2 regions of the Peribacillus sp. NPDC097225 genome follow, and region 2 is predicted to be linked to the other one. Evidence: a T-box and tRNA genes for the amino acid it is inferred to sense, from the RefSeq annotation. Region 2 holds a T-box; the other holds one or more tRNA genes.
The links. The T-box of region 2 lies ahead of ACIQXH_RS03140 (valine--tRNA ligase). A T-box ahead of a tRNA ligase gene usually reads a tRNA of that ligase, here a tRNA-Val.
Positions count from the first base shown of each region.

Region 1: it has a tRNA-Val gene. The T-box ahead of ACIQXH_RS03140 (valine--tRNA ligase) is inferred to sense a tRNA for this amino acid. The anticodon was not compared.

Region 1 covers NZ_JBIWDJ010000003.1:376,924-392,996, reverse strand. Annotated here, with positions in the region: gene ACIQXH_RS12065 (ABC transporter ATP-binding protein) at 1-568, opposite strand, end outside; gene ACIQXH_RS12060 (YhgE/Pip family protein) at 886-2,988, opposite strand; gene xylB (xylulokinase) at 3,192-4,694, opposite strand; gene xylE (D-xylose transporter XylE) at 4,782-6,170, opposite strand; gene xylA (xylose isomerase) at 6,347-7,669, opposite strand; gene ACIQXH_RS12040 (ROK family protein) at 7,839-9,002, shown strand; gene ACIQXH_RS12035 (type 1 glutamine amidotransferase domain-containing protein) at 9,059-9,583, opposite strand; gene murB (UDP-N-acetylmuramate dehydrogenase) at 9,765-10,673, opposite strand; tRNA gene ACIQXH_RS12025 (tRNA-Val) at 11,005-11,076, opposite strand; gene ACIQXH_RS12020 (hypothetical protein) at 11,292-11,513, shown strand; gene ACIQXH_RS12015 (phosphatidylglycerophosphatase A family protein) at 11,553-12,110, opposite strand; gene ACIQXH_RS12010 (alpha/beta hydrolase) at 12,286-13,008, shown strand; gene ACIQXH_RS12005 (YjcG family protein) at 13,087-13,602, shown strand; gene ACIQXH_RS12000 (GNAT family N-acetyltransferase) at 13,607-14,035, shown strand; gene ACIQXH_RS11995 (hypothetical protein) at 14,179-14,442, shown strand; gene ACIQXH_RS11990 (spore coat protein) at 14,672-15,163, shown strand; gene ACIQXH_RS11985 (hypothetical protein) at 15,218-15,514, opposite strand; gene ACIQXH_RS11980 (ATP-dependent helicase) at 15,664-16,073, shown strand, end outside.
Region 2 covers NZ_JBIWDJ010000001.1:625,271-641,343, forward strand. Annotated here, with positions in the region: gene ACIQXH_RS03125 (bifunctional folylpolyglutamate synthase/dihydrofolate synthase) at 1-334, opposite strand, end outside; gene ACIQXH_RS03130 (ATP-grasp domain-containing protein) at 434-1,345, shown strand; gene ACIQXH_RS03135 (ATP-grasp domain-containing protein) at 1,342-2,187, shown strand; gene ACIQXH_RS03140 (valine--tRNA ligase) at 2,242-4,893, opposite strand; T-box leader at 4,937-5,164, opposite strand; gene ACIQXH_RS03145 (hypothetical protein) at 5,441-5,593, shown strand; gene ysxE (spore coat protein YsxE) at 5,651-6,721, opposite strand; gene ACIQXH_RS03155 (LysM peptidoglycan-binding domain-containing protein) at 6,817-8,430, opposite strand; gene hemL (glutamate-1-semialdehyde 2,1-aminomutase) at 8,617-9,906, opposite strand; gene hemB (porphobilinogen synthase) at 9,949-10,941, opposite strand; gene ACIQXH_RS03170 (uroporphyrinogen-III synthase) at 10,938-11,738, opposite strand; gene hemC (hydroxymethylbilane synthase) at 11,738-12,670, opposite strand; gene ACIQXH_RS03180 (cytochrome C assembly family protein) at 12,680-13,510, opposite strand; gene hemA (glutamyl-tRNA reductase) at 13,521-14,870, opposite strand; gene ACIQXH_RS03190 (LiaI-LiaF-like domain-containing protein) at 15,117-15,599, shown strand; gene yihA (ribosome biogenesis GTP-binding protein YihA/YsxC) at 15,676-16,073, opposite strand, start outside.

The sequences.
Region 1 (16,073 bases), on a different contig from region 2:
AAAAGATCGTCACTTTTGTTTTTCTCCAGATTTCAAGTAACTCTTTATGCAATACCATTCTCGTCTGCTCATCAAGTGCAGAAAATGGCTCATCCATCAATAGAATATCCGGTTCCATCACAAGTGCTCTGGCGATGGCGACTCTCTGCTTCATTCCACCTGAAAGCTGATGTGGATAGGAGTCTACATAGCGACTAAGATGAACCATTTTTAAAATATCCAACGCCTTTTCTTTCGCTTTTTCTTTAGGCATTTTCTTCAACTTCAACCCGTACGTGACATTTTCAAGCACCGTCAACCAGGGAAATAACCCTGCTTCTTGAAATACAACCACTCGTTCGGGTCCCGGCTTCGAAACCTTTTTTCCAGCCACCCGGATGTCGCCTGAATCTGCTTTATCGAGACCGGCTATTAAATAAAGAAGGGTCGATTTGCCACAACCTGACGGCCCAACGATTGAAACAAAGCTTCCCTTTTCAACCTCTATATTGATATCATCGAGTACCTTTATACTTTCTTTCTTTTCATTCATAAAGCTTTTTTCAATTCCGTCTACTGTTAAATACACTGAGACACCCCACTTTTAAATCACACTAATTGACTAGACATTATTCCTTAATAATGATTAATCCAATCGTTTTTGTCAACTATAAAAATGCAAGAATTCTAACTTTTTTGTGTTTTTCTACTACCCACCGAATAATGGAGATATACTACAATACTACATATTTTAGTAAAATGTATTCTTTTGTATGATGAGCAAAGAAAATCAGTTTTTCCTATAGGTTAATCGACTATTTCGAAATAATAATCTCCTATCTCTGCATACAAAAAAAGTTTCCTGAGATCCGGAAACTTTTTCTATATTTCATATCAACGTCTGATTTAAAATAATCTGCTTCGATATAATTTATCTTTCATTTTTTGTGTTCGACGGTGGAAAGGTTTCTTCAAAATCACCCCCAACAAAAGGGTGACCAAAATAAAGAGTAACAACACCAGAATATCCTTTGTAGCAGTGGTCCAAGTGATTCCACCGACAGCTTCACGTAGTAAGCTAACGGCATAGGTAAATGGCAAGAAAGGATTGATATGTTGAAAAAAAGGTGGCGTCACTTGAATGGGGAAGGTCCCACCGGAACTTGAAATTTGAAGGACCATCAAAATCACGCTGATCCCCTTGCCTACATTTCCAAGAACGGATACAAATGTGTATACAAGTAGTGTAAATACTGCACTAATCAATACAGAAAACAAGACATACTCCCATTTATCTGCAACATATACCTCGAGAAGAAGAAGATTCCCTATGGATACGATTAATGCCTGCATGCATCCAATAATTAAGAAAATTAGGTACCTTCCTATATATATCTGATATGGACTATACACTTGTTGAGAAATATCCACGCTCAGTATCGAGATTAATACTGTCCCCCCTACCCAAAGCGAAAGAGCTGTGAAGAATGGCGACATCGCCGAACCGTAGTTAGGAATTGGGAAAAGACTATGTTGATTAAGAAGGACGGGTTCAGAAAAAAAGTCACTTTCTTTCTCAATATCATTTCGCAAAAAACGAATGACATCCTCGATATTATAACTCTTGTCTATCTCTCTCATTTTATTAGCAAGCCCTCGGATTTTGTTCTCAACCTCTGGAAAGTTATTCTGTAACCTATCGATTTCCTCTATCCGTGATAATAAGGTTTGATTGCTCTCTCCCAATAGTGCTTTAACCTCAGGAAGGGCTTGTCCCCCTTCCTCCAGTGTCATTTCCACTTTTTCTAAAAGTGCATGTGCTTCATTCCCTAGCTTTTCAAATTTCACCCCTGTATCGTCTTGATAATCGGTTTGCAGTTCGTTCAATACACTAAGGTTGCTTTCCCCATGACCAGTAAGTGAATCAAAGGCTTGTTCATTCAATGCCTGCAGTTGGTTTGACGTATTTTCGCGCAACTCATTTACGGAATATATCTCTGGTTGTAACACGTTTTTCCCATTGAACTGATTGACCCTCACCAATAGATTATAGATACTTTCTAATAAGTACCTATCCTTTTTCAGTCTACTTCTTCCTTCTTCTGTCAGTTCATATACTTCATCGTCGGTTAAACCTTGCTCCTTCAATCGGTCGGCTATTCCTATAACCGATTCATTATCACTCCTTACTATTGCAAGGTCATCTTCTAGGAGTGGATTAATGGCATGAAAAGCCGCTTGGGCTGAATCAACATAAACGGAAACATTGGATACCATTTGTTCTTTTTGTGATGTAATATTTTCTACCGCTTTCAGACTATCGTTGACCTTTACAATTATGTCCTCAGCTTTAGTCACATGCTTATGGACTGTGTTAATACTTTGTTCAAGCTCGGGCAACTCCCCTTCTAAAACGTACACCATATTCTTCATTTTTTGGATCGTCGGAAGCTCGTTTTGCAACGTGATTCCCAGTTCATTAAAAATGGAGAGTATACTTCCACTGGCCGTTTTAACGAAGCTTTTGCTGACATTGTCCACAATGCTATTGGCTCCTGCCGCCGTCATTTTCGGTGCGATGCTATTGATTTTTTCGTTTACGTAATAATCGATTTCGGCCTTGATGGGATCCTCCGTCATGATGGTCGCTATATGCTCAGAGAAGTTTTCTGGAATGATGATAGATGCGTAGTAATCCCCATTCTTCACTTTTGAAATTGCTTCATCCTCCGTCGTGAATCTCCAGCCAAGGTCTGAATTTCCCTTTAACCCTTGCACCACTTCTTCTCCTATATTTATCGATTCACCATTCAACTCCGCTCCCCTATCGTTATTGGCAACCCCTACGAGGATTCCTCCCGTATTTGCGTATGGGTCCCAAGAAGCAACAATATTAAACCAAGCGTAAATGGAAGGGATCAACATAAGAAAAATGATAACGATACACACAAATAAATTTTTATAAATACTTTTTATATCATCTATGAAAATTCCCCAAATCTTTCTCAAGACAGACCTCCGGTATTCATTTTCCATAGTAGTATGGGGGTAGGAAGATGCTTCAATACCATGTAAACATATCCATCCTTTCACATAAAAAGAAGTAGCTATCAAATGACAGCTACTTCTTTCAGGATTATTCATTTTTTCTTCTATATAAAGCGAAAGAATACCTCTTCCTGGAAGAATTGACCTCGTTCGCTCATTCTGGACTAATGATTGCGGAAAATCTTCAGCTCTTCATTCAGTTCCTTTGTCTGATTATATACCTTTTTGTACACATCAAATAGCAAGGCATACTTTTCGACATTAGCCGTTATCGGCTTATAGGACTTTTCTTCTGAAATGAATACCTCTGCACATGCTTGCAACGAATCATACCAGCCGCTACCATATGCAGCAAGCATTGCAGCACCAACTGCCGGGCCCTGTTCACTTGATAATTTAACGATCGTCGCATTGAAAACATCAGCCTGCATTTGTAGCCACGTTTCATTTTTTGCTCCTCCACCAATGGATATGACCGTATCGATCAACTTCCCGTTTTTTCTGAATATGTCGATGGATTCATTCAAAGAGAAAGTAATGCCTTCAAGGACAGCCCTAGCAAAATCAATTCGCTTATGAGAAGAATCCATGCCAATAAAGCTTCCACGAATGGTCGCATCGGGATATGGTGTCCTCTCGCCAGATATATATGGGGTAAATAATAGACCATTTGCCCCTATTGGAACGTTAGCAACACCCTTCAGAACCGTATCGAATTCTTCCCCACTTGCAAAAGTATCCTTAAACCAGCTTAAGCTATGCCCTGCAGATAAGGTCACACCCATTGTGTAAAAAGTATTTTCTTCACCATGATTAAAATAATGAACTTTTCCTCCAAAATCACGGTCATTCTTTTCTTCATAGGAGAGAACCACACCAGAAGTACCGATACTGCAAAGCGTTTTCCCCTCGGAAAGGATGCCCGACCCGATTGCACCACATGCATTGTCGGCCCCTCCGGCAAACACTTTTGTTTTTTTCGCCAAACCCGTTTGGACTGAAAAGTCTGCTGTGATTTCTCCGACACACTCACTCGATTCTACCAAAGGCGGACATAGTGTTACGTCGACACCGACAAGTTCACACATTTCACCGCTCCATTGTTTTTTTGCCACATCCATTAGAAGAGTTCCGGCAGCATCGGAATATTCACTATGTATTTTTCCTGTCATCGCATAACGAACATAGTCTTTTGGTAGCAGGAAGACATCTGCTTGATGATAGATTTCCGGTTCATATTGCTTGACCCAAAGCAATTTCGGTAGGGTAAATCCTTCAAGCGCCTGATTTTTTGTGATTTCCAATAGCCTTTTCTCGCCAATACATTCATAAATTTGACGGCATTGTTCCGTTGTTCTTGTATCATTCCATAGAATCGCATTTCGAAGGACATTCCCTTCTTGGTCCAATAAAACAAGACCGTGCATTTGCCCGGAAAAACTAATTCCTTCAATGTCATTTGTGTCCCCATCGAATTTCCTGACTAACTCACTGAGCGCTTCTGTCGTCTTATCAACCCATCCCTTGGGATCTTGTTCATTGAACCCTGGTTGTACCTGTATGAGGGGGTATGACTTTGAAATCTCGTCGCACACCTTTCCTTGTTGATTCATCAATAAAACCTTTACCGCACTCGTCCCTAAATCCACGCCGATGACATATTTCATGTTCCACCATCCTCTATTCAATTTAGAAAAATGTGCTGGAAATCCTTTTGGGACCCAGCACATCATAATGAAACGTATTCTTTATTGTCAAGCCGATTTCGTCCAGATATTTTCCATATCCTCCAACGTCTTTCCTTTCGTTTCCGGTATGAACTTCCATACGAAAATGGCCGAAAGAACACTCATTAAACCATAGAACCCATATGTTAAAGCACCACTGTACTCCATCATCATAGGATATGTGGCAGATATTAAGTAATTGGCGATCCATTGGGCTGCAACAGCGATGGCAACGGCCTGGCCTCGAATTTTGTTCGGGAATATTTCTGAAATCAATACCCAGCAAATAGGTCCCCACGACATCATGAATGAAGCCGTATATACAATAATGAATACTAACGTGCTAATCCCAATCACATTGGCGTATGCCATTCCTGCTACTCCAAACATTCCTATGGCCATTCCTATGGAACCGACTACGAGTAATGGTTTTCGTCCCCATTTATCCACGTTCATGATGGCAATAACAGTAAAGATAACGTTTACAATTCCCATAATGATGGTTTGCATCATCGAAGCATCTTTTCCTGCTCCCATGCTTTCAAAAATGCGCGGAGCATAATACAAAGCAACATTAATGCCGACAAATTGTTGGAAAACAGATAGGAGAATGCCTATGACGATTACTAGTTTACCGTAAGATAATAATTTCCCACTGGATACATTCACCGTTTGTTTAATATCATTAAAAATGGACTTTGCCTCAACAGCTCCATTAATCTTTGTTAATATTGCCAGTGCTTTATCATTTTGATGTTTCAACGCAAGATATCGTGGTGTTTCTGGAACAAATATCAGGAGCAGACCAAACAATAGAGCCGGAATTGCTTCCGAAGCGAACATGTATCTCCAACCGATGTCATTGATCCATTCTACTGATTGCCCATTAGCGATAGCCCAGTTAACGAAGTACACGACTAACATCCCAAGAATGATGGCAAATTGATTAAAGGATACCAATTTACCTCGGATATCAGCAGGAGCAATCTCCCCTATATACATAGGGACGATTGCTGAAGCCAAACCCACTCCAATGCCGCCTATAATCCGATATAGGTTAAACGTGAGCAATAACGCTAGCGTCGGTTCGCTTTTTGTGAAAAATAAAAACTCCGGATAAGCGGACCCTAAAGCAGAAAAAAAGAATAACAGAGAAGCTAGGATTAATGAATTCTTACGCCCGAGTCTACTTGAGATCATCCCGGACAGCAAACCTCCGATGATACACCCAATCAATGCACTTGAGGTCGTTGCCCCGTGGGCTAAAGACCCGAGACCTAAACTCGTAATGAAGTAGGCTTCTAGGGATTTTTCCGCCCCGGATATTACAGCCGTATCATATCCAAATAGCAATCCACCAAGTGCCGCTACTAGTGTAAGTGAAAAAATATAAAGTGAGTTACGATTTTTTTTCATAGTTTCATAGAGTTAGAATAAACCCGTAAAAGAAAAAAGCCAAGGTAATTCCAGCAGTTTCTTTTCTTTCACCAATTAAACTCCTTCTCCATAACCCCCTCTACTTGAATTAGAAGATATGACTATACATGAATCCAATCATAAATCGTATGCTAGTTCCTCCCTCCATTCACCTTTTATTCTGCAATTGCTTTAAGAATGTATTTGTTCAATATGCCTTTTAAGTATTCTTGTCTGCCCGATTTATTTTGGATTTCATCAAGACCAAGTGCATAGTCTTCCAACTTACGAAAATCTGTTTTCCCTTCAACAATTTCCAAGCCGATTCCGGCGGTGTAACTGCTGTAACGATCCGCAATGAAATCTTCCAATACTTTGTCTTCAAGTAACTTTTTCGCAACCTTAGTACCAATCGCAAAGCTATCCATTCCAGCAATATGCGCATGGAATAAATCTTCGTAATCGAAAGATCCCCGTCTTACTTTCGCATCAAAATTCAGACCGCCTGTTCCAAGACCCTCGTTTTTAAGGATTTCGTACATCGCCAACGTCGTTGAATACAAGTCAGTCGGGAATTCATCCGTATCCCATCCAAGCAACGTATCCCCTTGGTTTGCATCGACGGAACCAAGCATCCCGTGAGTACGGGCAACATGCAATTCATGTTCGAATGTATGGCCTGCCAATATTGCATGGTTTGCCTCGATATTGAATTTGAAATGATCCTTCAAGCCATACGTCTGTAGAAAAGCAAGACCCGTTGCGACATCGAAGTCATATTGGTGCTTCGTCGGTTCCTTTGGTTTTGGTTCAATCAAGAACTGGGCATCGAAACCAATCTCTTTGGAGTAATCCAGGGCCATATGGAAGAAGCGGGCCAAGTTATCCAGTTCTAACTTCATATTCGTATTAAGAAGCGTATCGTAGCCTTCACGTCCGCCCCAGAATACATAATTTTCTGAACCTAACTCCTTCCCTACTTCCAATCCTTTCTTCACTTTCGCAGCCGCATAGGCAAATACATCCGCATTCGGTGAAGTTGCTGCACCGTGAACCCAGCGGGGATTAGAGAACATATTCGCCGTATTCCAAAGTAATTTCGTCTTGCTAGTCTTCAAGTATTCCTTGATCATGGCCACAATTTCATCCATGTTCTTATTTGTCTCCCTCAATGTGTCTCCTTCAGGAGCGACGTCGACATCATGGAAACAGAAGAATGGAACGTCCATTTTTTCAAAAAATTCAAAGGAAGCTTCCACACGTGCCTTTGCTAGGTCCATTCCCGTAAATTTATTATATGGACGGAGCATTGTTGGTTGTCCAAATGGATCTGTACCATCTGCAGTGAATGTATGCCAGTACGAAACGGCAAAGCGTAAAAACTCTTCCATCGTCTTTCCGTTAATCATTTCTTCCGGATTGTAATATTTAAAGGCAAATTGATTTGAAGATTCTGAACCTTCGAACTTTACTTGACTGATTGTTTCAAAATAACCCATAGTTGTATTTCCTCCTTAAATAGAATCAAATTGGAATCGCTTCCATTATTTATAAAAATATAATACCAGCAAAAACTTAGTTTGTCTAATGAATATACTAAGTGTTTTGACTTTTTTTTGTTATAATAAAACTTACCTAAAATGAATTATTATTAGAGGAGGTAGAAAGATGACCTGGAGCCAACAACTAATGAAAGTGAATAACAAGCAGGCCATTTTAGAAACTATCCTGAAACGTGCACCGATATCTCGGGCAGATATCTCTCAGCATCTCGGACTCACGAAGGGGACTGTTTCTTCTCTCGTCAATGAATTATTGGAAGCTAATCTTTGCATTGAATCAGGGCCAGGAGAGTCTAGCGGTGGAAGACGTCCAGTCCTGTTGTTGTTTCAAGAAAAGGCCGGCTACTCGATTGGAATAGATCTTGGAGTAAATTATATGTTAGGTATACTTACTGATTTCAATGGTGACATTATAGGGGAAATTAGTAGGAATACGAATAATGCAAACTACCAAGAAACTTTTGATCGTATGAAAGAAATGATTCAATCTTTAATAAAAACTGCCCCCGAAAGCCATTACGGAGTGGTAGGAATCGGAATTGGTATTCCTGGAATCGTTAATAACAAAGGGGAAATTTTGCTTGCTCCGAACTTAGGTTGGAAGAATGTTGACCTAAAAAAAGACATGGAAGAAGAGTTTGGTCTCCCTGTCATCATAGAAAACGAAGCAAATGCCGGGGCCTATGGAGAAAAGAAATTTGGCGCCGGCAAAGGCCATGAACATCTTGTTTACGTAAGCGCGGGTATGGGCATTGGGGTCGGCATTATCCTGCAAAATGAACTGTACCGCGGAGCGAATGGATTTTCCGGAGAAATGGGCCACATGATCATTGACGTTCATGGAAAGCCCTGCAAATGTGGAAGCAAGGGTTGCTGGGAATTATACGCATCCGAAAAAGCATTGATTGAACGGGCATCATCACTTTTCCAGTTGGAAGAAACCACGCTTGAATCATTGGTTGATCAGGCAAGCCATAATGAAGGAATCCGTGACCTTTTCAAAGAAATTGGACAATATCTTGGGATTGGCATTAGCAATATTTCCAATACCTTCAACCCTCAGCAGATTATTATCGGAAACCGCCTAGCTATGGCCAAGGACTGGTTAAGGGATTCCATATTGAAGGTAGTTGAAAGCCATGCCCTCCAGTTCAATCAAGAAAAATTGCATATCAGCTTTTCTGATTTATCTTCCTATTCCCCTTCATTAGGGGTATCGGCCCATGTAATCGAAAATTTCTTGAAAACAAATTTGAATCACATAAATTAATAAGTTTATATGAAACAAAAAGTGATTTCTCCCTCAGGAAAAACCACTTTTTTGTTTCATTTCTCTTCAATTACCCGAATCAATTCCCGTAAATAATCGGGAAGATCCGGTGGACGTCTGCTCGATACCAGGTTTCCGTCTACCACAACAGGTTCGTCCATCCAATGTGCCCCGGCATTCTCCATATCATCTTTAATTCCGGGCGTGCTTGTCACCTTCTTCCCTTGCAAAATTCCTGCCGAAACCAAGACCCAACCCGCATGGCATATTTGGCCAATCGGCTTCTTGCTCTCTTCCATACTCTGAATCAGAGAAATTACTTCAGGAAACCGACGAATCTTATCAGGTGCCCAGCCTCCTGGAACAAGAATCGCATCATAGTCTTCCGCTTTGATGCTGCCATAATCAAAATCTGAATCGGCTGGCACACCATATTTACCAATATACGTCTCATTTGCCTTTTCTCCGGCAAGATGGACGATGGCCCCTTCTTCCCTCAATCTTAAAATCGGATACCAAAGCTCCAAATCCTCGAAATCATGATGCACAAGACTGATTACTTTCTTTCCTTCTAAGCGCATATATCCCTCTCCTTCTATAACTTGTTCCCCTTAACTTAAAGGTATACTTCCCCCTTTTGGTAACTCGTACACTTTTATCTTTATCAATATATATCATTTCGTTCTATAATTAGTACCTTTTTATCAAAGGATCTGATAACAAAGAAAAAAAGACTTTCTGATGAAAGTCTTTTTTAGGATATTAGTCTTCTCCAATTATTTTCACTTCGGTTTCAAGCTCCACGTCAAATTTACTTTTAACGGTGTCTTGAACATATTGAATGAGTTCCAAATAATCGGTGGCTGTCGCGGAACCAACATTTACGATAAAGCCAGCATGTTTAGTGGAAACTTGAGCTCCACCGATTTGCTTCCCTTGCAACCCGCTATCCTGGATTAATTTACCTGCAAAGTGTCCAGGCGGACGTTTGAAGACACTTCCACAAGACGGAAATTCAAGCGGTTGTTTAGATTCCCTCTGAAAAGTAAAATCATCCATTTTACTTTTAATGTCTTCGTATTCTCCCTTTCTTAATAAGAAGGTAGCTTCTAATACCAGTAGTTTTTCTTTTGAAAAACGGCTAGAACGATAGCCCAGTTCTAATTCATCCTTTTTCAAAGTCTGCAATTCTCCAGAACGGGTGATGACCAGGGCTTCCTGTAGTACATCTGAAACTTCTCCACCATATGCCCCTGCATTCATATATAAAGCCCCTCCAACAGAACCGGGGATCCCGCAAGCAAACTCTAAACCAGTTAGACTATTTTGTAACGCGTATCGGGAGGCTTGAATGATAGCAGCACCACTTTGAACGGTGAGCTTATTACCCTCCAATTCCATGCTTGCTATATCAATAAGGGTCATGACGATACCGCGTATGCCCCCATCTTTAATAATCATATTAGAACCATTCCCCACGATGGTTAAGGGTAAATGGTTGTTAAGCGCATAAAGATATATCGCTTGGACTTCTTGATAGTTTGTAGGCATTACGAAGAAATCTGCCTTGCCACCTGTTTTTGTAAACGTATATTGATGTAGCGGTTCATTCATTCTCACATTACTTGGATGTACAATTCCCTGAAGATCTAAAAAAATTTGTTTACTCATTTATACAAACTCCCATTAAAAATTTTAGAAAAAAGAACAAACATTTCATTTCTTTTTGTACACATTGATCGTTAGATATTTCATTCTATGCTTCATATAAGCGAAAAACAACGATTTACACTTATTTATAACCTGCCATTTATTCCAATAACCACACTTTTCAATATTTAGTTATGGCTAGATTCCCCGGTTCACCATTAATGAAGGAAAGAGGAGCTCATCCCCACCAGTAGAACTCTAAAAAGAATCCTATATGTTTCTCAGGATCATCCAGTAAAACCATAATAAAAAACGGCGAAAACATTGATTGTACAATGCTTACGCCGTTGGATGACCTGTGAGGGATTCGAACCCACGACCCCTTCCCTGTCAAGGAAGTGCTCTCCCACTGAGCTAACAAGTCGTATGTAATAGTTGGCTTGCTCTGTTACTTAAGTACATAATTTATTATAAGTTCTTTTCGACAAAAGTCAACGAATTATTTAAAAAAAGTTTAGCGTTTGCCTTTAAATAAAAGATATGGAACAAGACAAGAACAAATGTTCTTTATTTCCTTGCGTAACAAACGTATGTTCGCATATAATATAAACAAGAAAGATAGAAACGGAGGCCAGCGGAATGAAATATATCATTCGGAAACATATGGATGAAAAGGTTCCTTTAGAAATCATTTACCTATCTGAAAATGGAAAGATTACACAGCGCAGAATTGAAGTTCTTGAAGTATATTCAGGTTATATCCGTGCCTTTTGCTTTCTTCGGCGGACAAAACGAACGTTTAAAATAGAAAACATCCTCTCTGCCCGCCTTATTAAGTCCAGGTATGATAGGTCAGGATAATCCCGATTACTACCTAACGCATCATTGATTGTTCCAAACTTATCCGATTAATTCCTCTTCTTCCTGTATATCCTTTTCTTGTTCAGTTAAAGATTCTTCATCATCTCTTAGACGGTGTGCCAATCTTGAGGCAGCGCTTGCTGCAATGCTTGCAACAATATCATCGAGGAAGGTATGCACGACTCCCTCTTGCTTCTTATCCAATTCGTGAATGACGCCTATTTTATTCTTATCCAAATGTCCAAAGGTTGTCACGGCAATGCTTCCATAACCAAGTACGGCACCAAAGGCAATCGTTTCATCCACTCCAAACAGACCTTCATCCGATTCGACAATGGATTGAAGCGGTTCCGATAGCTTCTTTTGTTCTGCCAGTCGATCAAGTTCAACACCAACTAAAATGGCATGTTGAATTTCTCTCTTTAAAAGCACCCTTTCAACACTTCTAATACATTCCTCTAATTTCAAATCAGCTTTATAAGGGAATTGTAGTTCAAAGACAATCTCTGCAATAGCCTCCACACTTACACCACGATCTAGTAATGTTTGTTTAGCCGCTCTTGTAACTTCCCTGCTATGGACGCGTACATCTGCCATTTTATCTGCCTCCCCTTTTTTTGATATCTTTCCATTATACCATTAAATATTCTAAATATTTGGAAAATAAAAGAAAAATCACTTTTCTATATCCTTCAGACAGGAAAAAGAAGGATGGCTATGCTAAAATAACTAAGAACATTATTTTCATTATAAATTCATAGAGGTGCGGTAAATGAGTTTACGCAAAGGCACGATAAAAGAATATATGTTTAGAAGTGAGGCGTTATCTGAGGAATTAGAGCTACTTGTATATTTACCGGCTAATTTTTCACCACTTTATAAATATACGCTTGTCATAGCTCAAGATGGTCGAGATTATTTTCAAATGGGTCGAATAGGTCGTGTGACTGATGAACTTTTAGGAAATGGCGAGATTGAGAATATTATAATCGTCGGCATTCCCTATAAAGATCGGTTTGACCGTAGACGGAAATATCATCCTGATGGTGAACAGCACGAAGCCTACATACGATTTCTGGCCCATGAACTTGTTCCATTTTTAGATGAGGAATTCCCAACCTATCAAATGGGACATGGCCGGGCATTAATGGGGGATTCTCTTGGTGGCACGGTTTCCCTGCTCGCTGCACTTAAATATCCACATACATTCGGTAAATGCATCATGCAGTCTCCGCTTGCCAATGAAGAAGTGATGAATGCTGTCCGTAGTTTTGAGAATCCTCATCTCCTCGAACTGTATCATGTGATTGGAACCGAAGAGACTGACGTTCCCACTACAGATGGGAACCGGGCAAATTTCATAGAACCCAACCGGGAACTGCATCAATTGTTAAAACAAAAAGGATTCCCTTGCTTCTATGAAGAATTTGAAGGGAATCATACGTGGAAGTTTTGGCAGGCAGATTTAAAAAGGGCCCTTCTAGAAATGTTTTAACCTCGGTTAGAATGGTAAAAAAATGCATTTGGACTAGAGTTTTCGAAAAATTAAATTATAATCTTAGGAGGTAACAATATGAAATATGGTGTTGCAATTTTCCCTTCAAAAAAACTTCAAGATTTAGCAAACTCCTACCGGAAACGGTATGACACAAAGTACGCATTCATTCCACCACATCTCACACTTAAACAACCGTTTGAAGCGACTGAAAAGGAAATTTCAGCAATCGCAGAACGCTTGAAAGACATTGCACGGAAGTTCCAGCCTTTCTCCTTAAATGTGACGAAAGCGAAATCCTTCCAACCCGTCAGCAACACCATTTATTTTAAAGTGGAGCTGTCAAAGGAACTTGAAGACTTACACGAAATGCTTCATGATGAGAATTTCTTCAAAAATGAAACAGAACATGCTTTCGTTCCACATATAACGATTGCACAAGATCTATCTGATAACGAACATTCGGATGTTTTAGGTCAATTAAGCATGCTTGATGTAAGCCATGAAGAAGATGTCAAAAGAATTCATTTATTGTATCAATTGGAAGATGGAACATGGACTGTATATGAAACATTTCGTTTAGGAGCTGAATAATTTCGTGTTTGTAAAAATTGTTGAAAACGAGCAAGAACGTGGATATGCTTACACCATAAGAAAAAGAGTGTTTGTAGAGGAACAACATGTCCCACTTGAAGAAGAGATTGACCAATATGAAGAAGACTCCACCCACTTCGTTTTATATAACGAGGAAGAGCAGCCTATTGGTGCGGGGAGATTTCGAATCATTGACGGGATTGGTAAGGTCCAGCGCATCTGTGTACTCTCTAACTCCCGTAAAACTGGGGCTGGTGCCCTGATCATGAATGCCATTGAAGAATTTGCGATTTCTCATGACATCTCTCAATTGAAGCTCGATGCTCAATTACATGCCATCCCCTTTTACTCGAAATTAGGGTATGAAATCATTTCCGAGGAATTTATGGATGCAGGGATTCCCCATAAAACGATGAAAAAAAAGATTTCCTAATAAAAACGCTGTTCCCTTGGAATTTCCACAGGGGACAGCGTTTTTTTATATATACCATTCTCGTAAAAATCCCTTCCCATTCTATGTCAATATTCACAAATAAACATAGTCTATATATAGAAAGCAAGAAGGAGGGAAATTTTATGAGTAACAATGGATTCAACATGGATGAATCTCAAAAAAGGTTAATGGAACTACTCGTTTCAAGGACTTTGAGAAAGCATGGTGTCAAAAAGGATAAAGTTGATTTGAGTGATAAAGAAAGAAGTCACTTAAAAGAGACCATACAGTTTTTACAGAAACAATCTGAAATGCTTATCAATCAAGAGAAAAGCATTACAGAAAATGATGTGAATCCCGTCACAAATTCTCACCACACTAGTTATTCCGATACCAAAGACAAATAACTAACATTCCTCCTATTCAATTACGCTCTTTTCGGTATGAAGCGCAGACTGGACCTTGCTTCTTTACCATTCATTCTGAACACTTCATTCCATGATGCTTCATCCGTTCGCACAAACTCTTCAAAAAAATATTTGAAAATAAACGAATGAATTGATTTATTCGTCCAACCAAATTTACATGCATAGCATATTTTAATAGGGAATTAAACCCTAAGGAGGAAAAAACGACATGAACCAAAATGTATATCATAGCAACAATTGCAATACAACAAAACATTCTGAAAGATCATGGTCGGCTCTAGACAATAACACCAACCATCCCCTAACATCATTCTGTGAAGAATCCGCAAACGAAATTGAACAAGAAGCTAAACAGGATAATTCGCAACTCCAACTATCTGAAGAGCTTGTTTACATTAAAGATTCTTGTAATGTAAGAGTAATCTCTACAGATGTTAAAGCGGCCCTTTCTTTACAGACGGCAATCCAAGCAGCCATCGCTGTCATCGTCAGCATTTCCATTGCAGACACTGACCAAGCGGACCGCATTACTCAAGAATTGATTCAATCTTCTAATGTTAAACAAATTACACGTCAAAAAACAATTGTTGAAAACAGCCGTGATATCGAAATCACTACAACCGATGCTCAAATCGCCGTTAACATTCAATTGTTACTACAATTATTGTTAGCTCTAATTGTAGAATTAGACGTTCTTTAAGAGTGAACACAAAAAGGACACATAAATGTGTCCTTTTGTATTTCTATCGAAGTTTCAAACCATTTCGTTTACATATCCTCCTTTTCCTGTCATTTCAGCCGTGATTTCCTCTTGAGCCCTCATTAGTAAATGGTTCTTATACGCACCTGCTCCAGGTGATCTGTCCTGATTCATATTCGTGACATGGTCAAATTTTTCCGACCGCTTCGTTTCGTCTTCCAACACTTGGTCAAAACGAATTGGCTGAATGGGTGTCGTTCCATCAACGATTCTTGGCTTTCTCTCCGCTTCTACTGTCCGGTTTGCGTATTGAATGTATTCGAATTGCGTTACTGGCGCTATGTATCCCATCATTAACCCTCCTCACTATATAGGTTCTCTTGTCATTTACATACCCACTCCAGAATGAAACGAAACATCTTTTCCGGATTCTTTTTTTCTATTTCTCTGGTAAAATGGAGATTGCCGATATTTTTAATAGATTTGAGGTATCCATTTATATGAATCAAGCAAAATCGGGAAATGAAATCATACATCTACTTACTGTTTCGGCTAGTGAGCTGCAGACACTCTTTGAAAAAGGAAAACGTGATCAGCTCTCTTGTGTCATATGTGATAAGCCAGTGAAATTATTCATTGGCATTCATGAAACACCTTATTTTTATCACAGTGACCCTTCACGACCTGCTTGTGAAATGCCAAATCCTATATCAAAACCTGAAACTAAACCTTTAGAATACATGGAACAAAACGGATTCAGAATTCCTAAATCACGCACCATTACTGAAACGAAGACTGTTATCGAACCGTTTTTGAAAAGTCGGACCATTACAGGCAATCCTCCCTATTTGGATAAACCATCCGTCCGCACTGAACTTTTGGATCCTTACTTTCAGGAACTATCTGAAAA
Region 2 (16,073 bases):
TCTCTTGTACGATTGGCCACAGTTCTTGAAATCCAGAGACAAAGTCCTCATCGCTGATTTCCTCCCGGTTTATCTTTACCTGCTCATTCAGTCGAATTAAGTATGGGGATGTGAAAGAAGCCACCCGTAGCCCTTCAGCCAAAAGGATTTCCTTTATGAATTGGAGCGTAGAACCTTTGCCATTGGACCCTGCAATATGTATATATTTAAGCCCTACATGGGGGTTTCCTAATTTAGCTAATAATGTTTCCATTCGTGACAAGCCAAAGTTCATACCTAATTGGACCTGTCTTTCTTCAAAAAATCGGTTGATTTCATTCATGTCCGTTACCATTTATCGATAAGCCTCCTCTTTCTTTATACCGCTCTTATGCGTTAAAATTATTTTATCAATATATTAACGATTTACCTAGATGAAAGGTAGTGATTGACCATGAAATCTTCTTCACTCCATTGTTGGATTGTCGTCAACGGCTATTTGCAGCATGAAAAGTTTTCTAGCTTGGCTTTATTCATACAAGAGTCCGCTGAAAGAAAAGGGATATCGGCAACACTTGTCCGAAATTCCGACCTGGTTCCCGTTATTGAAAAGGGAACCCCGTATCTAAAAGGAACTGATGGAAAATTACCAGATTTCGTCCTGTTTATGGATAAGGATATTCATTTGGCACGCCATCTGGAACTGCTCGGCCTACCCGTATATAACAGCAGCTCGGCCATCGATATATGCGATAGCAAGGCCAAAACGCATCAAGCTTTAGCGGGTCACGGCATCCCGATGCCAAAAACCCTGTTTCCCCCGTTTACTTATGAAGGAATAGAAAGAAAGAAACTGGATGCATTCAAAAAAATCGGCAATGAGCTTGGCTACCCCCTCGTTGTAAAAGAAGCATACGGTTCATTCGGGGAACAGGTGTATTTAATTCCTACGGAGGATGAATTTATGGAAACGGTGAAAAAGCTTGGGCACCGGCCTTTTATTATGCAGGAATTCATTGAGTACAGTAAAGGCCGGGATATCCGTATCAATGTCGTCGGCAATCAAGTCATCGCTTCCATGCAACGGAAGTCCGAGCATGATTTCCGAGCAAACATGACAGCTGGTGGAACAGCCTTCCCCTACACACCCACCAAGGCAGAAAGTGATCTTGCCATCCGTTGCTCTACTCTATTGGGTGCGGATTTTGCCGGGGTAGATTTGCTGTTCGGAGAAGATGGCCCGCTATTATGTGAAGTGAACTCGAACTCGCACCTGCTTAATATTTACGAATGTACGGGCATTAATATTGCTGACAGCATGTTTGATTATGTGATGGATGCATTCGAAAGAAAGGGATTCCAATGAAAAAGCATACAGGCTGGCTGATTTATAACCAGGAAGATGCCGCAAAAAACAGGGGATACATAGATTGGATGCTGGAAGAGGCCAAAAGTCTCGACCTAGATTTGCGTTTATATTATCGCGACCACCTACAAATCGGCCACCGTTCGAATCAATTGTATGTCGTACATAAGCACGAACCGATAGATTTGCCTGATTTTGCGATAGTCCGGACCATCGATCCTTTCTTCACCAAACAATTGGAAAGGCTACATATCACATGCTTCAACTCTTCTTTCATCTCGGAAATCGTGAATGACAAAGCAAAGACGCATCAATATGTGACTTCTATCGGCATTCCAATGTCAGATACAGTTTATTGCTATGGTAATCCCTCAACAAGCGATATGGAATTACCATTCATTGCGAAAGACGTTCATGGACGTGGTGGAAAACAGGTTTACTTGATTGAACATGAAAAAGACTTGAGAGAACTGCCTAACGCAAAATGGATCGTTCAAAAACCGGGTGTATTCGGAAAGGATATCCGTGTCTTTGTCATTGGGAACAGAATCATTGCAGCTGTCCTTAGAGAGTCCTCTTCTAACTTCAAGGCCAATTACACGTTAGGCGGATCTGCTTCGTTATATGAGCTGTCAGCTGCCGAACGGACACTTGTAGAACGAGTAATCGCTGCCTTTGACTTTGGCATGGTCGGGATCGATTTCATTTTCGCCGAAGATGGCAGCCTCATGCTCAATGAAATTGAAGATGTAGTGGGAAGCAGAACGTTAAGTGCGCTCAGCAATCTTAATATTGTAAAAGAGTATCTATTGTTTATAAAAGAGAAACTATCGGTTAAGTAAACAAAAAAGGATGAACCAGCTTCTTACATAGCCGGTTCATCCTTTTTTGTTTTTTTAAAGCTGTTTCAATTCATTGATTCTATGAATGACAGAATCACGTTTCTCACTATAGTCTTTTTCTTTGGCACGTTCTTCTTCAATGACGCTTGCTGGTGCTTTTTTGACGAAGCCTTCGTTGCCTAGTTTTTTCTGTACGCGTTCTACTTCTTTATTAAGTTTGTCGAGTTCCTTTTCAAGACGTTTCACTTCTTCGTCGATATTGATCAGTCCTGTTAGTGGAAGGATCAGTTCAACACCCGTAACCACAGCTGTCATGGCTTGTGCTGGTTCTTCGACATCGATGCCGATTGTCAATTGTTCAGGATTACAGAAGCGCTCGATATAGCTGCTGTTTTTTTCTAATGTTTCTAAAATGGACTCATCTTTTGCTTTTAGAATCAAGTTGATTTTTTTGCTTAAAGGCGTGTTGACTTCAGAACGGATATTCCGGACTGAACGGATGATTTCAACAAGCAGTTTCATTTCCTCCGCTGCAGCTGTATCCGTTAACTCTTCCTTCACTTCAGGCCATGCAGCAACCGTGATTGATTCGCCTTGGTGCGGAAGGTTTTGCCAAATTTCTTCCGTTATGAACGGCATGAATGGGTGAAGCAATCTCATCGTGTTATCTAGCACGTATGCAAGAATCGAACGAGTCGTTTTCTTCGCCGCTTCGTCTTCGCCATATAGCGGAAGTTTAGCCATTTCAATATACCAGTCACAGAAATCATCCCAAATGAAATTATAAAGCACGCGACCCACTTCACCGAATTCATAACGGTCCGCAAGTCTTGTCACGTTTGAAATCGTTTCATTCAATCGAGTAAGGATCCATTTATCAGCAACGGACTTTTCACCGCTTAAATCGATTTCATCATAGGTCATGCCATTCATGTTCATTAAGGCAAAACGGGAGGCATTCCAGATCTTATTGGAGAAATTCCATACCGCTTCCACTTTTTCCGTGCTGTAACGAAGATCTTGCCCTGGTGAGCTTCCTGTTGAAAGGAAGTAACGTAGCGAATCTGCACCATATTGGTCGATGACATCCATTGGATCGACACCATTGCCAAGCGATTTACTCATCTTGCGTCCCTGTTCATCACGAACAAGACCATGGATCAGAACGTCTTCGAATGGGCGCTCTCCCGTAAATTCAAGCGCTTGGAAAATCATCCGTGATACCCAGAAGAAAATGATATCATATCCTGTTACAAGTGCTCCGGTCGGATAGTAACGTTTGAAATCGATGCTTTCCTTGTCCGGCCAGCCCATAGTCGAGAACGGCCATAGTGCGGAGCTGAACCACGTGTCCAGGACGTCTGTATCCTGTTCCCAGTTCTGTGCATCAGCAGGTGCTTCCTGTCCCACGTATACCTCGCCTGTCTCTTTATGGTACCAGGCCGGGATGCGGTGACCCCACCAAAGTTGACGGGAAATACACCAATCGCGGATATTTTCCATCCAGTGCAGATACGTTTTCTCGAAACGATCCGGAACGAAGTTGACCTTTTCATCCTCGGATTTCTTTTGAAGGTCAACCGATGCATCAGCAAGAGGCTGCATTTTAACGAACCATTGAGTAGAAAGATATGGTTCTACAACTGCTCCGCTACGCTCTGAATGGCCGACAGAGTGAAGGTGGTCTTCAATTTTGAAGAGTACTCCAGCTTCTTGCAAGTCTTTGACGATTTGCTTACGGCATTCGAAACGGTCCATTCCTTCATATTTACCGGCCTTCTCATTCATCGAACCATCTTCATGCATGACAAGGATGCGTTCTAGATTATGACGGTTTCCGATTTCAAAGTCATTAGGGTCATGAGCCGGTGTAATTTTAACGGCACCCGAACCGAAATCCATATCCACATAATCATCGCCAACGATCGGAATTTCACGACCTGTGATTGGCAGACGAACCATTTTCCCGATTAAATGCTTGTAACGGTCATCTTTAGGATGTACCGCAACTGCCGTATCACCAAGCATCGTTTCTGGACGGGTTGTCGCAATTTCAATTTCTCCCGATCCGTCAACTAGCGGGTATTTCATATGATAGAATGCACCTTGAATATCTTTGTAGATTACTTCGATATCAGAAATGGCCGTTTTCGTCGATGGGTCCCAGTTAATGATATATTCGCCACGATAAATCAATCCTTTTTTATAAAGGGTAACGAATACTTCATTGACCGCTTTAGAAAGACCTTCATCTAGCGTGAAGCGTTCGCGGGTATAGTCAAGGCCAAGACCAAGTTTTGCCCATTGTTCACGGATATGGCTTGCATATTCCTCTTTCCATTTCCATGTTTCTTCCACGAATTTCTCACGACCTAGGTCATAGCGGCTAACGCCTTCAGCACGAAGCTTTTGTTCCACTTTCGCCTGTGTTGCGATACCGGCATGGTCCATACCGGGAAGCCATAGCACGTCATATCCTTGCATACGCTTCATACGTGTCAAGATATCTTGTAGTGTTGTATCCCAAGCATGACCAAGATGTAGCTTACCTGTTACGTTTGGTGGAGGGATGACGATTGTATACGGTTCTTTTTTATCATCACCTGTTGTTTCAAAGTACTTCCCATCAAGCCACCATTTATAACGGCCTTTCTCTATCGTTTGCGGATCATATTTTGTTGGCATCGAAATTTGGTTTTCTTCCATGTTGTTTTCCTCCTTTTGGGCATAAAAAAAACTTCCATCATCATAAAAGGACGAAGGAAGTTGTTCGCGGTGCCACCTTTTTTCCGAAAAAGAAAGAAATCTTTTCTCGGCTCTCAAATCGGATAACGGCTCTTCACCGGCCTTCACTACTAACTATTCACGAAGACTGCTCGCGGACGACTTCTGATGCTGCCTGCTTAGAAACCTCGCACCAATGGTTTCCTCTCTGAAAAGGGCATTTCATCTTACTATTTCCGGTCTTTACATTCATTTATATTCATATGTAAAATCATTAATTGCATATAGTATATAGTACAAAAAAAAGGGGGGTCGAGTCAATCATCTTTTCGTTTACTTTCGTAAGTATGGCCCTATTCACTAAGGGAGGCTCACAAGAACAGAACGATCTTCCTATTATACCATCAACGTTTCATGATGTTCCGCATTTCTCACATGTTTCGCAGCCCTCCCATACAATAAAAGAAGTCCTACAAAGGAAGGTGCAATCTTGAGACGAAAATACTCACCTTATACGTTGCCACCTTGGATGAAAAAGTTCCGCGGTGTTTGTCAGCAATTCATTGTCCCCTTCATTGTTTTTCAAGGAATACGTACATTAATATTTCCAACTTTCTTCGATATGCTCCTGTTGGTCGCCTTTATTTTCTTAGCCATGTCTTTATATTTAGAATGGATATAATTATTCCCCTACAACAAAAAAATATACATGATTGGATATTCATCCATTCATGTATATTTAGCTTGGGGGCGATTGTTCCTCTTTGGCCGCCTCGGCAGCCGCTTTTTTCTGTTTTTCGACTTCCTCGACCTTCATCACCATATATTCCACATTCTTCAAAAGCCAGAATTGTCGTTGCAACTTCGTGACATTATCCAGTTCCGTCCTTAGACCTTTACCCTCGGAATAGTTCTTCACCACATCCAGTGCTGATCCCGGGAAAGCCAAATAACTTTGCATCAGCAGCATTTCCTCTTCTTTCATAGGAAAGAAACGAAGATAATTATAAAGCCAATCGACGCAATCATCACATTGGACTGGATAGGTCCTCGCCGTTTTGACGAGAAAAGGTAGTAAGTCAAAATGGGGAGGGGCCGTATTCGAATTCTCGAAATTGATAAAGTAACCATATCCTCGTTCATCATATACAAAGTGCTTCAATGAAACCTTTCCGTGGGTGAGGACGGTCCTTACTTTTTCGCTTTCCTTTGTCTTTTCGAACCATGTTTCAAACTTTTTGATAGAGTAGTTCAATGCCTGGGTGATATCCGTAAAAAAGGTGCAGACCGACATCTCAAATGGAGACATATACCACTTTCTTTCACAGGTGACAATGTACTCCTCCATAAAGTCCTTCTGCGTATTCCACTCACTCAGCGTTCTTTCATAATGAGCTTCCCGCTCCTCTGTATCCACCTCTGTTTCTTTCACAGACAGTGTATGCATCCGTGCAAGTTCCCTGAACATTTGCTTATGTTTCTCATCACGTTCGCCATTTTCTTCATTATTCAACCAAGGCATCAGGTAATATAATCGGCCGTTATGAAGAACGGCATAGCGCTGGTCCATCGTTTGGTAAATAGGCACGATTCGGTTATATCCCCGGTGATACAATGTTTGGATATTTCGGATAAAGTCCATTCCATTGTGGGGAGTAATCGATTTCAAGGCAAAGGTTCCACGGTCGCTATACACTTTTTTCACTCGTCCAAAGTCCTCGATATATTGTACATAAAGCGCGTATTCTTTTAAGACATAGGCTGAATCACTATCCTGAATATTCTTTTGTTGATTCTCGTTTTCCCTCACGAGACTCACTCACTTTCTTTTAAAAAAAGCTCGCCAATCGTTTGAAATGCAAGATAAAGCAGGAGCAGAGCCAAGGCCCTGCTTACTGCTTGTGATTAGTTTTTGTAAGCAATGGACTTTGGAATGTAAATGACTTGCCCTTCGGTAACGCTCTGATTGCCTTCTAGTTCATTACTAAGAAGCAAGGATTGTACCGTGACGCCATAACGCTGGGCCAGATCATCTATCGTTTCCCCCTGCTGTACAATACAGACCTTCATCCTGACCAATTCTTCTTCCTGCTTTCTTCCGAAAAGATCCATGATGGTGTGTTGCTTATCCGCATTATCCTGGTTTTCTTTTTCACCTTGTTCGGCATTTTGCTTTTTTCTGCCTTTATAATTTTTCATTCCTTTTGCCTGTTTTTCTGGTTTTTCTCTTCTTTTGAATAGATCGGTCAAAGATGAAAGGGATTCCGGATCCTTTTCGAGGCTTGAGGATTCATTCTCATCACTAAGATTGTCATCTTGCCTATTGACGATGACATCCTGTTCTTGATGGGGCGAACCCGGAATTTTAACCACTGGCACATTTTCCACATCGGTCAAATAAACGGAGCCTTCCTTTTCTTCTTCTATTTCAGCGACTTTTCTTTTCACTTCGGTTTCAATACGTTTTCCTTTTTTATCTTCTATCTCAGCCACTCTTCTTTTGACCTGTTCCTCGATGTTCCCTTTGTTCTCTGCATCTTTTTTTGCCTCGATTTCATCCACTCGCCTTTTGACCTGTTCCTCGATACTTTCTCCTTTTCCTCCCTCTATCTCATCCACCCTTCTTTTAACCTGCTCTTCAATTCTTCCTCCTTTTTCTGTCTCAAACGATGCTGGCCACTTTTCCTTGGAAACAGGAGTCTCATTTTTCTCTTCCTCAATTTCAATTACTCTTCTTTTCACTTGCGTCTCTATGTCGTTATCCTGTCTGTTGACCTCGGCTTCCCACTGCATCTCCTCAGGAAATGGGGATACAGGAATTTCAAAAACAGGGGCGTTATGTTGATGATTACTTAGGTATACCGGTTCCTCTTCTTCATCCTCTTTTGCTTCCGCGACTCGTTTTGCTTCTGCGGAAAATGGCGTGTATAGATCACTTTGCTCGTCATTGCGGAAGACATGATGGAAATCAGGGACGGGTGGTTCTGCAGCCGCATATGGAACGTATGATTCATTTTCTTCATCTGATTCCTCAAGAAACTCAGTCTCCTCGGTCTCTTGATCTACTTCCATGCGCTCTTCCACATAGGAATCATTGTAAATACCGGTTATCAACAAATCCGCCTGTAATTTTAGGCAGTTATGTTCAGGCAGGGCATAGTCAAAACTCTGAATCGTGATATCGATTTCCTCCAATGAGGAGATTCGGTTATTCGGTATCGTTATATCAACCGGAAATCGGTGTGTGAATTCATTGAGACCATCTGGATGCCTCTCAACCTTTTGAACGGCTTTCGGCAAAAAGCTTTGAGGAAATTCCTCATAATCACCGTTTTGCGAGTCTTTGTATTCACCACTTAAATCTAATGAACCCCGGATAAACACATATTGATCGCTTTCCTGGATCGTCACATTTGGATCGAGGGATATGGAATAGAGCTCAGCCACTTCCTGTCCCTTATGAAACCAAACGGACTCTTCCAAAGAAAATCGCAAATACGATTCGTTTTCTTGCGACAAGACAACTCCTCCTTTCAGCTTCAGAAAAACAGTACCTATACCAATAACAATCTATGAGGAAAGGGAAATGATTATTCCTTTAATCAATGGGAAAAATGGATGAATGAATCGAACAAACGGTTGAACGGAGGGGGGAAATCATCACAAATAAAAAAGGGCTTCCCCGGAATGGGGAAACCCTTACGATTATTTTTTCAATGTAGCGAAAGCTTTTTCAGCTGCTGCGATTGTTTTTTCAATGTCTTCATCGCTATGAGCCGTTGATAGGAATAAGCCTTCGTATTGAGAAGGCGGCAGATAAATCCCTTGGTTCGCCATTTCCCGGTAGTACGATGCAAAAAACTCTAAATCAGATGTTTTGGCTGTATCATAGTTCACTACATCTTCATTTGTAAAGAAAAGTCCGATCATGGAACCGGCACGGTTGAATGTATAGGGAATGCCATATTGTTTCGCCGCTTCTCCGATTCCTTTTTCAAGCATATCGCCTTTACGGGTAAACTCATCATACGATTCAGGTGTCAATTGACTCAGGGTTTCAAGTCCTGCTGTCATTGCAAGCGGGTTACCAGATAATGTACCTGCTTGATAAATATTACCGCTTGGCGCTACTTGCTCCATGATTTTACGTTTGCCGCCGAAAGCCCCGACAGGTAAACCGCCGCCGATCACTTTACCTAGGCAAGTCAAGTCCGGATCAACGCCGAAATAACCTTGAGCACAGTTATAACCTACTCGGAAGCCTGTCATGACTTCATCAAAGATCAATAAGGATCCGTATTGGGTCGTCAAGTCACGTAGTCCTTCAAGGAAACCAGGTTGTGGCGGTACGACTCCCATATTCCCTGCAACCGGCTCGACGATTATACAGGCGATGTCTTCACCAAACTGTTCGAACGCGTATTTAGTGGCTGCAAGATCATTATATGGTACCGTGATGGTATTCTTTGCAATTCCTTCAGGCACTCCTGGACTATCAGGTAAGCCGAGCGTAGCCACACCAGAGCCGGCCTTAATCAGCAAGGAATCACCATGTCCATGATAAGACCCTTCAAATTTCAGGATTTTATCGCGGCCTGTATAGCCACGCGCCAATCTCAATGCACTCATCGTAGCTTCTGTTCCTGAAGAAACCATTCGGATCATTTCGATTGAAGGGACCCTCTCGATGACTAGCTTAGCCAGTTCATTTTCAATCAGCGTAGAAGTACCGAAGCTTGTACCTGATTCTGCTACCTTTTTCAATGCCTCAACTACACGGTCATTCGTGTGACCAAGAATAAGTGGACCCCATGAAAGAACGTAGTCAATATATTCGTTGCCATCAATATCATAGAGTTTGGATCCTTTACCCCGTTCCATGAAAATGGGATCCATATCCACTGACTTGAAGGCACGGACAGGACTGTTTACGCCCCCTGGCATCAGGTCTTTAGCTTCGGCAAACGCCTTTTTTGAGTTTTCGTATGAACGCATGTATCCGTCCCCTTTTCTCTAATAAACTATATTATTTTTTCCTCACTTATTATCTTCATCGATCCAACGGGCTACATCTTTTGAAAAATAAGTAATGATCAAGTCAGAACCTGCTCGTTTGAAGCCTGTCATCATTTCCATTACGATTGATTTTTCATCGATCCAGCCGTTTTGGGCGGCAGCCTTCACCATTGAATATTCCCCACTTACGTTATAAGCCACAATCGGAAGTGTGAAGGTATTTTTCATGTCCCTGATGACATCCATGTAGGAAAGAGCTGGTTTCACGATTAAGAAGTCGGCTCCTTCTTCTACATCGGATTCTGCTTCACGGAAAGCTTCTAGACGGTTAGCCGGGTCCATTTGGTACGTTTTCCGGTCGCCGAACTGAGGAGCCCCATTCGCCGCATCACGGAAAGGACCATAAAAAGCGGACGAATATTTCACAGCATAAGACATGATCGGGATATCTTCGTAACCCGCTTCATCTAGTCCTGCACGGATGGCCGCAACAAATCCATCCATCATATTAGAAGGGGCAATGATATCGGCACCTGCTTCTGCTTGGCTGATGGCCGTTTTGGCAAGAAGGTCAAGTGACGCATCATTTAAGATTTTGTCTCCCTCAACTACCCCGCAGTGACCATGGCTTGTGTATTCACATAAGCATGTGTCGGCAATGACCATGACTTCAGGGTATTGTTTTTTGATGAGTCGGGTTGCTTGTTGGACAAGTCCATTATGATGAAAGGCTCCAGTGCCTTGTTCATCCTTATCATGTTCAAATGGAACACCGAATAAAATGACTGATTTAATGCCAAGACCCACGACCTCATCCATCTCTGCCGCTAGATTATCCATCGAAAGCTGGTAAATTCCTGGCATGGAGGCGATTTCCGTTTTTATGTTCTCGCCGTCGATGATGAAAATCGGGTAGATTAAATCCTCTTTATGTACGTATGTTTCACGGACCAAAGCCCTCATGCCGGCACTTGCACGCAGGCGGCGGTGACGATTGAATAAAATATCTTTCATTTTATGGTTCCTCCTTTAGGATTCTTTTTAACAATATATCGTACTACTTCCTCAACCATCGCTTCTGTTGTATAGACATCAGGACATACAGAAACATGTAAACCATTTCTCGATGCCGTCCTGGCACAAATCGGTCCGATACAAGCAATGACAAGGTCTTTTATGTATGTATTCAATTCATGTTGTTCAATGATCTGTGTAAAGTGATTCACCGTGGAAGAGCTTGTAAAGGTGATGATATCCACTTTCCCGTTCAAGATTAATTGGACCAGTTGTCTTTCGCTCTCTTGTGGAAGTATGGTGTGATAGATAATCATTTCATCACACGATGCACTCGTTTCATTAATGGCCTCCGCTATGACCGTCCTTGCGAGGTTCCCTTTCGCAAGGAGGACACGTTCACCGGGTTCGAGGTGAGTAATAAACTCCGAAACAAAACGCTCTGCAACATATTCGGATGGAACAAAATCCGCTTCATATCCATACGCGTTCAAAGCCTCTTCCGTTTTGGATCCAATGACGGCTATTTTCGGAAGCACCACATGTTGTTGCTTGCCGAGCAGCCTGAACAAAAAATCCACACCATTCTTGCTCGTTAATATGACCCAGTCATAGCTGTTCAATCGATTCAACCGTTCTTGTACCTCTTCCAGATTTTCTGGAAGGGTAAACTCAAGCAACGGCACCATCAGAGGAGTTCCCCCATTTTTTTTCACTAAGGTTTGCAAACCCTCTGCCTGCCCTTTCCCTCTGGTGATTAAAACCTGATAATCTTTAAGAGGCAAAAACGGCTTCATTACTGATCAAGCTCCTCTTTTACACGATCAATCAACTCTTTGCCACCGAATTCACTAATCAGTCTAGCAGCCTCAAGGCCAACTGCTTCAGGATTTGGGCCCTCAGCCATTTCTTTATAAATCACTTTACCATCCGGGGAAGCGACTAAAGCTGTTAAGGAAACATCTCCATTGTCTTTTGCAACTGCCAATCCTGCAATCGGCACCTGGCAGCCACCTTCCATTTTATCTAAAAAGGCACGTTCAGCTTCTACGGTCTTTTTCGTATTTTCACACGTGAATTTAGCGAGTTCTGACAATAAATCATGATCATCTGCACGGCACTCAATGGAAAGAGCTCCTTGGCCAACAGCCGGTAAACAAATGTCTTCATCTAAAAATTCCGTTACGACGTCTTTTTTCCAACCCATTCTAGCAAGACCTGCAGCAGCTAGAATGATGGCGTCATACTCTTCATTTTTTAGTTTATCCAAACGGGTATCAATATTCCCGCGAATCCATTTAATTTCAAGATCCGGTCTTCTTGACAAGATTTGGGCACTGCGACGCAAACTGCTTGTTCCGACAATAGAGCCCGGTTTCAATTCAGAAAGCTTTTCATGATTCTTTGAAATCAATGCATCACGGTGATCTTCTCTTGGTGGAATGCAGCCAATCGTCAATCCTTCTGGAAGCACCGCTGGCATATCCTTCATGCTATGTACAGCCATATCAATTTCCTTATTCAGCATGGCCTGTTCGATTTCTTTAACAAATAGTCCCTTACCGCCTACTTTCGAAAGCGTCACATCCAGGATTTGGTCACCTTTCGTGACTATTTCCTTCACTTCGAACTCGTAGGGAAGGCCAAGTTCCTTAAGTTGATTAATCACCCAATTCGTTTGGGTAATCGCTAGTTTACTACGTCTAGAACCGACAATAATTTTTCTCATAGTTTCCTCCTATGTATTCCAAACATGGAATGATGAAAGACTTCCAAAAAGGAAAAAGTTAATTAATACAATCATGAAGAATCCAATATTCAAAAAGGCCAAAGCCCTGCCATAAACCTGTTTTCGGATTTTCAAGTATAAATAAACACTGTATCCTATCAATATAACAAACGAACCGATAATTTTCATATCCAACCAAGAAACACCTGGTAATTTAAGATTGGCCCACTGAATGCCCAGTATCAAAGATACCCCCAATAACGGAACGCCGATTACAGCGAGAACATACGACAGATTTTCAAGCTTCGTCAAATCACCCAGTCGAAGCAACCGCTTACCCCATTTCTTTCGCTTCAATAAGTCATATTGAATCAAGTAGAGTAAGGAAAACACGAATGAAAGAGTAAAAGCACTATAAGATAGTAAGGCAAACGTGATATGAATAAATAAAAGCTCAGAAACCAGCTGTTGTGCAAGGACTTCCGATTCTATCTGGACAGGGGCAAACGTATGGATGGCCATCACCATGAACCCAAGTAGATTAGTAAAGAATACGATAAAATCGACACGTAACAACCGGTTAATGATCAATGATAATGAAACGAGGAGCCAAGCATAAAAATATAGCCCTTCGAAAATCGTCAAGATTGGAAATCTTCCCGTTTTCATTACATAAAGAAATAAAAAAATTGTTTGCAGTACCCAAACAATAGAAAGCAACCAGAAGGCGATTTTATTAGCCTTCTGGTTATTATTTAGAAAATCGAAGAAATATAAAAGCATACTGACGGCATATAACAATACAGTACCTTCATGTAACCTTGTCATTAGTAATTCCATATCTACCTCATTAATGGACAGGAACTGGATTTAGTAGAGAAGACTTCGCATGTGCCTTTTCAGTTTCATTGTCCTCTACCATCTTTTCTTCAACCAATTCCTCTAAATGAAAGATTTTCACAAAATTATTTAATTGTTCTTTTGCATTTGGTTCCTCTGCCAGTTCTTTGGCATATAAAATCGGATCCCTCAGCATTTGATTAATGATGCTCTTCGTATGTTTATTCAATACTTTTATATCACGTTCACTCAAGTGTGGGAGCTTTCTTTCAATGCTCTCCATCGTTTCCTTTTGAATCGATAACGATTTTTCCCGTAGGGACGAAATGACTGGAACCACACCAAGCAAATTCATCCACTGATTAAATTCAACAATCTCGAATTCAATCATTAAGCCAATCTTTTCAGCAGCTTTCTTACGTTCTTCGATATTCGCTTGTACGATTCCTTCAAGGTCATCGATGTCGTATAGGAATACGTTTTCCAGTTCAGCCAACGTTGGATCCAAGTCACGTGGAACAGCGATATCCACCATGAAGATAGGACGGCCTTTGCGAAGCTTGTTCACAAATGTCATCATTTCTTTTGTGACGAGAAGGTCTTTCGATCCAGTGGACGTAATTAAGATATCCGCTTCCACCAATGCACATTGCAGTTCCTGAAGCTGTTTTGCATCTCCATTAAATCTCTCAGCTAAATCAACCGCCTTCTGATAAGTACGATTGATGACAGTAATGCTATCCGCACCATTACTGTGAAGATTTTGAATCGCCAATTCACCCATTTTACCTGCTCCGAGAATCAGCACATTCTTGCCACTTAAGCTTCCAAAGATTTTCTTCGCCAATTCAACGGCCGCATAGCTCACGGAAACTGCATTCGTATTGATTTCCGTTTCCGAATGGGCTTTTTTGGCCAGTGTAAGGGCTTGCTTGAAAAGATGATTAGAAACCGTTCCTATTGTATCTTCCTTCTGTCCCAACATATAACTCGAGCGAACTTGTCCCAAAATCTGCGTTTCCCCAAGAATCATGGAGTTCAGGCCACATGTAACTGAAAATAAATGCTCAACAGCAGCGTCCCCTTCATAGAAAAACAGATATTTAGAAAACTCCTCTTTATCGATGTGAAACCACTCAGAAAGGAATTCCTTAATATAGTATCGGCTAGTATGAAGTTGATCACCTACCGCATATATTTCCGTTCTATTGCATGTGGAAATAATGACATTCTCCAAAATACTTTTTTTATTTTTAAGAGCTTTCATTGCCTCGGCAAGTTCGGCTTCATTAAACGACAATTTTTCCCGAATTTCTACAGGGGCAGTTTTGTAATTGATACCAACCGCTAGAATATGCATCTTTTCTTTTGCACCCCCAAAATTTTTCATGTACCTTCATTATACCATGTACAAAAACTGAAACAAAAAAATATATGAACAGTTTATGAACGTATGCTACCATAATAAGAAAGCTTGTTCACCCACTAATATAGTGAATATATAAGCCGTATTTTTATATTAAATACATATTTCGACATTGTGTACAAAAGAACCATATCAAAAATACCAATAAACTTCAAGTAATCGAATTGATAGGAGGATAAAATGAAAAAGCAACGAATTTTTCCCGGAATCATTTTAATCGGTTTCGGACTTTATTTTTTTCTTGAACATTCACGAATTGAAATTTTCCCAGGTTTCTTTAGCTGGCCTACACTATTATGTATTGTCGGTATTGCCTTTTTAATCCAGGCCTACAGTGGGAGTGAGTATGAATCCATACTTCCCGGTGTCATCCTGCTCGGATTCGGCGCCCATTTCCATATCGCCAATAACCTAGAGATTTGGCCGGATAGCCTTGGTATCTTTATTTTAATCATTTCTCTAGGTTTTATTCTTAGGACACGTAAAACGAATACAGGCATGATGCACGGGATGATTTTATTCTTCATAGCGATCCTCACTTTGTTTTATGACAAAATCACCTCATCTTTCGGAATACTGGAAACAGGAACCTATAATATAGAAAAATTTTGGCCATTTGTTTTAATCGCAATTGGTGTGTATATCTTACTTCGAAGAAAATGAAAAAGGCCTCCCAGATGGGAGACCTTTTTTCACTAAGAAGAGAAGGGCATTCCACTTAGGGAATGTCCTTTATCTCTTACATGTATTTCTTCAAAACGCCCCAGACTTGTTCTTTACCTTCTCCGGTTTCACCTGAGAAAAGAAGCAATTCATCTTCTTTTTCCAGATTAAGCGTTTGGCGTGTGATTTTAAGATGTTTTTGCCATTTCCCTTTTGGGATTTTGTCTGCTTTCGTCGCTATCACGATTCTTGGCAAATCGTAATGCTTCAGGAACTCATACATGGCTATATCATCTTTAGTCGGCGGATGGCGTAAATCAACGACCAATATCGCTGCACGAAGCTGTTCACGGGAGGTGAAATATGTTTCAATCATTCTCCCCCACGCATCACGTTCGCTTTTAGAAACCTTTGCATACCCGTAACCAGGTACATCCACAAAATGCATGGCTTCATTTATGATATAGAAATTCA